Regions from separate parts of the Planococcus sp. YIM B11945 genome, predicted to be linked through region 1. Evidence: a T-box and tRNA genes for the amino acid it is inferred to sense, from the RefSeq annotation. Region 1 holds a T-box; the other holds one or more tRNA genes.
The links. The T-box of region 1 lies ahead of serS (serine--tRNA ligase). A T-box ahead of a tRNA ligase gene usually reads a tRNA of that ligase, here a tRNA-Ser.

Region 1 (3,571 bases):
CACGGTGGAGGAATAGTGAAGAAACGTTTCGCGGTACGCACGCATTAGTTGTTTAGGCAGCACCATATAAGCAATGCGCAGAGAAGGCATCAGCGATTTTGAAAATGTACTAATGTAAATGACCCGCCCACTCTTATCCATACTTTGAAGCGCTGGAATGGGACGGCTTGTATAGCGGAATTCACTGTCGTAGTCGTCTTCAATGATATAGCGATCGCCAGCAGCAGCCCAATTCAATAATTGGGAGCGTCTTGTCGCACTCAACACCGCGCCTGTTGGAAACTGATGGGAAGGTGTAACATAGGCGACATCTACAGCGGACGCTTCAAGTTCTTTTACACTCAGTCCGTCGTGGTCTACTGCAATTGGGACGGCTTTTCGGTCATAATGGCTAAAAATATTATGCGTCAAGGCATATCCCGGATTTTCAAAACCAAATTCCAGTGCTTTTGGCAAGAGGCGAATAAGCAGCGGCATCAACTGCTCGGTTCCGGAGCCGATAATGATTTGACCGGCATCGCATACCACGCCGCGCGATTGAAACAAATAGCGTGCGATTTCTTGCCGCAGCGTTTCGTCTCCTTGCGGATGGCCAGACAGCAAAAGTTCATGATTGGATTCGTCGATTACGTCTTTAGCGATTTTGCGCCAAGTTGAAAACGGAAAAGACGGCGTATCGATTTTTCCCGAGTGAAAATCAAATCGATAGTCGATTTGTTCATGGATCACCGGCTCATGGTGTGGCACATCCAAATAAGCCAGTTCTTCTACGGGCTGGGCGTAATAGCCCTTACGCGGCCGAGATTCAATAAACCCTTCTGCAACAAGCTGTCCGTAGGCGAGTTCAACCGTTGTTTGGCTGATGGCCAAAAAATCGGCCAGTTTGCGCTTGCTGGGCAATTTCGTATTAACGGAAATGTTGCCGCTGATGATGGCTTCTTTGATTTCTTGATAAAGCTGCTGGTAAAGCGGGGTGTCATTGTTTCGTTGAAGCTGAAACATCAGCATGTCCATGTGGTTCTCCTTCTGGCCTGGTTAAGAAAGCAAAAATGGCCTTTTTTATGGGGTCACTTTTAGTATACTGGAAATGGATAGAGTTTTTCCATACCGACACCCTCTTGCCAAACGTGAGGCTTTATAGTAAAGTATGATTAATTTCAAAGTAGAAACGTTGATGGGAACTAGTAAAACGATTGTTTTTCTTAAGAGAGCCGGTGGTTGGTGCGAACCGGTGAAAAACGCGTTTGAATCCACCCCGGAGTTGCATGGCGGTTGAAGCCATTGCCGGTTTAAATGCCGTTATGTGATGAAGAGGATTGGCTTTGGCCGATCAATCAGGGTGGCAACGCGGGTAGCTCTCGTCCCTTTCCAGGGATAGGGGCTATTTTTGTTGTCTTTTTTTCATTGACGTAAATTTAAAGGAGGAATTTTCATGTTGGATATTAAGTATATACGCGCTAATTTTGAAGAAGTGACAGCAAAACTCGCAAAACGCGGGGAAGACATTTCGGTTCTGGAGGATTTTGAAGAACTGGACGCAAAACGCCGGGAATTGATTGCCCAGACGGAAAAATTGAAAGCGGAGCGCAACGAAGCTTCTCAAAACATTGCGGTGATGAAGCGCAATAAAGAAAATGCGGATGAAGCCATTGCGAAAATGCGTGAAGTCGGCGAGCAAATCAAAGAAATCGACGATGTTTTGCGTGAAGTGGAAGACCGACTAAATTACATCATGATGCGTGTGCCGAACATTCCGCACGACAGTGTACCGGTCGGCGATTCTGAAGACGACAACGTGGAAATCCGCACTTGGGGCACAAAGCCGGAATTTGCGTATGAAGCTAAACCGCATTGGGATTTGGGCACTGATTTGAACATCATTGATTTTGAACGGGCAGCAAAAGTCACAGGCAGCCGCTTTGTGTTCTACCGCGGCCTTGGGGCGCGACTTGAGCGGGCACTCATCAACTTCATGATGGACCTTCACCAAGAAGAACACGGCTATGAAGAAATGCTGCCGCCATATCTTGTCAACCGCGAAAGCTTGACGGGAACAGGCCAGCTTCCGAAATTCGAGGAAGATGCGTTCTTGATTGAAAAAGAAGATTACTTTATGATTCCGACATCTGAAGTGCCGGTTACGAACTTTTACCGCGATGAAATCTTGGCAGGCGATATGCTGCCGCAAGCCTTCGCATCTTACAGCGCGAATTTCCGCTCTGAGGCCGGTTCTGCAGGCCGTGACACGCGTGGGCTAATCCGACAGCACCAATTTAATAAAGTCGAGCTGGTGCGCTTTGTGAAGCCGGAAGATTCTTATGACGAATTGGAGAAATTGACGGGGCATGCGGAGAAAGTTCTTCAGCTTCTGGGGTTGCCATACCGCGTCTTGAAAATGTGTACAGCCGATCTTGGCTTTACGGCAGCAAAGAAATACGACATCGAAGTTTGGATTCCGAGCCAAGACATGTACCGCGAGATTTCTTCTTGCAGCAATTTTGAAGATTTCCAGGCACGCCGCGCAAACATCAAGTTCCGCCGTGAAGCAAACGGCAAACCGGAATTTGTGCATACATTGAACGGCAGCGGCTTGGCAATCGGCCGGACGGTTGCAGCACTTTTAGAAAACTATCAGCAACAAGACGGGACGGTTGTCATTCCAGAAGTTTTGCGTCCCTATATGGGCGGCAAAGAAGTTATCAAATAAAATCCCAAGGACCTAAAAGCTGACGGCTTTTAGGTCTTTTATTTTTCTCAGAACGGGTATAGAAGAGGAAAACTGTTTGGAAGGGGCGTTTCGATGGAGCATCTTTTTGTAGAGACCAATGGCATTACGCTTCACGTTGTTGCAGAAGGGCCGGAAGATGGACCGCTGGTATTGCTGCTGCATGGGTTCCCGGAATTTTGGTATGGCTGGCGGCATCAGATAGGGCCGCTTGTGAAAAAAGGCTACCGTGTGGCGGTGCCGGATTTGCGGGGCTATAACTTAAGCGACAAACCGCAGGGGATTGAGCAGTATACCCTCGATTTGCTAAGGGATGACGTTACGGGAGTGATCGACCATTTCGGCAAAAAAAGCGCCATTGTCATCGGCCATGATTGGGGAGGCGCAGTGGCGTGGCATATGGCGGCGACAAAGCCTGAATATGTCAATAAGCTGATTGCGGTGAACATTCCGCATCCGAAAGCAATGCCGCGGGTACTAGCGAAAAATCCGCTGCAATGGGTGAGGAGCTCGTATATCGCCTTTTTCCAATTGCCGGAGCTGCCGGAAAAAGCGCTGGCTGCCGATTATTTCAAAACGATGGTGAACAGTTTAGTCTCGACCAGCAAGCCGGGTGCGTTTTCGGACGAGGAATTGGCGGTTTACCGGGAAGCCTGGGCACAGCCTGGGGCATTGACGGCGATGCTCAATTGGTACCGCGCCATTCGGGAAGGCAATGTGCTGCAGGTGCCAAATCGGAAAATCACCGTGCCGGTACGCATAATCTGGGGGAAAGGCGACCAGTTTTTGTCGCCGATGCTGGCTAAAGAAAGTTTGAATTTCTGCGAAGACGGCAATTTGGTGTTT
Region 2 (3,571 bases), on a different contig from region 1:
TGCTGCAATACGGAATCGGACCTTTACCTTTTTCTTCAACTGCATGCCTTACTTTCAAAAAGAAAAGCTGACGGATTGGCCATTTTCATGGGCTTTCCGCCAGCTTTCTTACTTTTAAAGATTCTGATTGAATTTGTCGCTATTTAGTTAAACGCGTGATTCCAATCGGTATGCAGCCGCTTGCTTCTTCTGCACTCGCCGGTTTCTTCTTCTTTCATCGTTTTCTATTTTCGCAGATAACAATCCAAGCGCCACTCCGAATAAGGCTCCGCCAAACACTTCTATAGGTTGATGCCCCAACAGTTCTTTTAATTCTTTTTCACGTTTCACAAACTTCATGCTTGGAAAATCACCTGAAAGGGACACGAAACTGTCTTCCAAGTCATTTACTAATTGAGCAATTTCGCCTGTGTGGCGGCGAATGCCCTGTGCATCGTACATGACAATCGTTCCAAAGACAACGGCTAAAGCCGTTTCTGTATGGCCCGCTCCTTTATTCGCTGCTACGTAAGAAGCAAGCGCTGATACGCCGGCAGAGTGGGAACTTGGCATGCCGCCTGTTGTGAAGGCTTGCTTCCAATCCCAGGCTCCCGTCAGTTTTTTATGTGTCAAAATTTTCAGGCCTTGCGCGATTCCAATCGCCGATAACGACGTAATAATTCCCCGGTTCATTCTTTCCATTTTCCTCGACCTCCGCTCTATGTATGACCAGCAAAAAAAATACTGTTCGTTTTCATTACCCTAACTTTCCCTTTTTTATGCGGAATTGAAGAGAAAAAATGAACTTCATCCCTAGAAAAAAGGAAAAGCGCTCTTTGCGCTTTTCCTCAATGGCGTATTTGTTCAGTTGGTTTTTCAACTGAAGGTAAAACAATGCCGGTAGCCGATAAAGTTTTCATTAATATTTCATGCATTAATTTATAACCTTCATCGTTTGGATGAATGGCATCGAGCCAAATCGTCGGGTTTTTGCCCATGATTTCGGTTCTGGAAACAATGACCCCTTTTTCGCCGATCGCCGTATTCCAGGTACGCAGCAGCAAATTAGTGAATCCAAAATACTGAAATTCTTTTTTCATGGAATTGTATAAATTGTTCTGAACGATCAACACATCGCCATTCAAATTTCGGATATGTTCGTACGTTTCCAGCAAATTTTTCCGGTACGCCTTTTTTAGCTGAGTAAATTGCCGGACCATTCCTTTTGTTCCATGGTTTCGGAATCCCCGCAGAAGATCATTTCCGCCGATGTTCAACAAAACAAGGTCGGCTTCTTTTAGTGTTCGGTCCCAACTTTCGGTGCGTAGCCGGTCAACCAAGCCGTTGCTCGTAAGGCCGTTGATGCCAAGATTGGCAATGGTGCTTCCTGGAAATGTTTCTTTCAAGTATTTTGAAATGCCGCCTTTTGTGCCGTAGCCATAGGCGACCGAATCTCCTAGTATGACAATGTTTTTTATATGGAATTGCTTATTATGTTGTTTAATAGAAGAAAATGACGCTCCGCGGAAAAGGGCGCCAGATCGATTGAATTTTTTCACACTGCCTCATCCTTCCCTTGATGCTTATATACTTATTTTAACATAATTTTGGTTTATTTAATGGTTTGATGTTCATTTGCGCTTTCTACGATATTCCTGTTTTTTAATGTATTCAAACGTATTTTTCCTTGATGATTACTCCAAAGGAACAGTTAAAAGGGGCTGTCTCATAACTACAAAATATAAAACCGGCAAAGAAAAGGATACTTTTCTTTGCCGGTTTTTTAGCTAGCTGACGGGAATGGAAGCGGCGAAAACCATGTGCTCCTGCATCGCTTCGCTGCTTCGTCGCAAAGAATCGACCGAACTCCCTTCGGTCGATTCTTTCCTGCGGGATAGCGAAGTGCCGAAATCCACTCGGGCGCTTAGCCTGAGTTAGTTCGGCGCGAGCCCGCGGAAAGCGTCCGCTGCAATGGACGTCAGCCCCTTTTGGGACAACCCCTTTTAACTGTGGTTTACGGAGATGAGAGGATTCGAACCCCCGCGGCGCTTGCACGCCCTAACTGATTTCGAGTCAGCCCCCTTCAGCCTCTTGGGTACATCTCCACGATGAATAAAAAAATTTTATCACTGCTTGTTGTGTTGTGCAACGATTTCCTTCTACTCATAAAAACCTCATTTTTTTTGTATTGTTTCAATTTTGAGGAACTTTTTTTGACTTAGCCCGTATACTTAAATAAGAGGTGATTGGTATGGAATGGAAAAAGATTGTGGCTCTTTTTTTCGCAGCTTTTTTGTTGATGCTCCCCACTCACGCGTTTGCAGTTGATTTTGAAATTACACAAGTGGCCATTGATGCTCAGTTAAACGCAGATGGAACCGTTTCTGTATCCGAGACGCACACGTACGAATTTGATGGAGATTTTAATGGCTTAACAAGAGAAATCGCTCCAAAACAAGGAACCAAAATTCAAAGCTTTACTGCCTTTGAAAACGGCAGCCAATTGAAAGTAGAACGAGAACAAAACGTCTACAAAATCTTTCGTTCTGGGGATGATGAAACGGTAACAGTGGAAATGAATTATTTTATTATCGATGCCGTGGAAAAATTTGAAGACGGGGCAGAGTTTTATTGGCCTTTCTTTGACGACCGCAACGAAAGCGATTATGGCAATATGACAATCACCATCCTTCCCCCTGCACCGGCAGAAGATCCTCTTTTTGTTGGTTATGGAGAAGCCGCCAATACCGGATCGCTTGAACCGAATGGTGGAGTAATATTTGACCTTGGCAACGTTCCATCAGGTGAAAACGGCGATGTCCGTGTTGTTTACGATCCAGAATTGTTTCCAAGCCTAGAGGAGCAGCCAGGTGCGATAAGAGCCGAGTTAGTTGGGGAACAGGAAAACCAAGCCGAAGAAGCTGCGGCCTTTGCAGCGAATAAGGATTTGTGGAATAAAACCGGTTCGGCTGCAATTCCTGTATTAAGCGGTTTATTCGCGATGTTATTCGGGTCGGTATGGTTTGCTTCAAGAAAGAAAAAACGAAACGCCCGAACCTTTGCCACTGACTTTTTCGTCCCTAAAGAAAAAATGAGCATGCCAGCCACCATTTTTTTTGCCAAGCCGTCCGTTTTTGTACCATATGTGGCAGCGGCAGCATTGATGGATGCTGTTCGAAAAGGATATGTCCGCCAGCTATCCGATAGCCAGTTCGAACGCATTCTTCAAAGCTCTGGCCATCCTCATGAAGCGGTGTTCCTGGATTTTTTATTTAATTCTGTAGGAGACGGCAAGGTTTTCAATACACAAGACTTAGAGGCTTTTACTAAAAACGAATCGAATGCGGAAGCTTATCAAGAAGCTATGTCGTCTTGGAACAAAGAAATTTCAGCTGAAATCAAAGAGCATAAATTATACAGCCGACACCCGGGGATTCGCTGGGGAGCCGCCTTTATCAGCCTGTTGAGTGCAGGATTGGCCATATACTTCGGCTTGTATGGTTTATATGCATGGCTCGCTTTCAGTGTTTTCTTGGCTTTGTTGTTTTTCGGATTCGCTTGTTTTTACAAACCGCTCACTTTACAAGGCCAT

Region 2: it encodes a tRNA-Ser, which carries the amino acid that the T-box ahead of serS (serine--tRNA ligase) is inferred to sense. The anticodon was not compared.

The regions. Positions count from the first base shown of each region.
Region 1 covers NZ_JBOZWR010000013.1:4,148-7,718, forward strand. The annotation lists gene ACRRQV_RS17920 (PLP-dependent aminotransferase family protein) at 1-1,014, opposite strand, end outside; T-box leader at 1,163-1,369, shown strand; gene serS (serine--tRNA ligase) at 1,433-2,707, shown strand; gene ACRRQV_RS17930 (alpha/beta fold hydrolase) at 2,801-3,571, shown strand, end outside.
Region 2 covers NZ_JBOZWR010000001.1:613,528-617,098, forward strand. The annotation lists gene ACRRQV_RS03240 (divergent PAP2 family protein) at 148-681, opposite strand; gene ACRRQV_RS03245 (GDSL-type esterase/lipase family protein) at 828-1,538, opposite strand; tRNA gene ACRRQV_RS03250 (tRNA-Ser) at 1,997-2,084, opposite strand; gene ACRRQV_RS03255 (DUF2207 domain-containing protein) at 2,231-3,571, shown strand, end outside.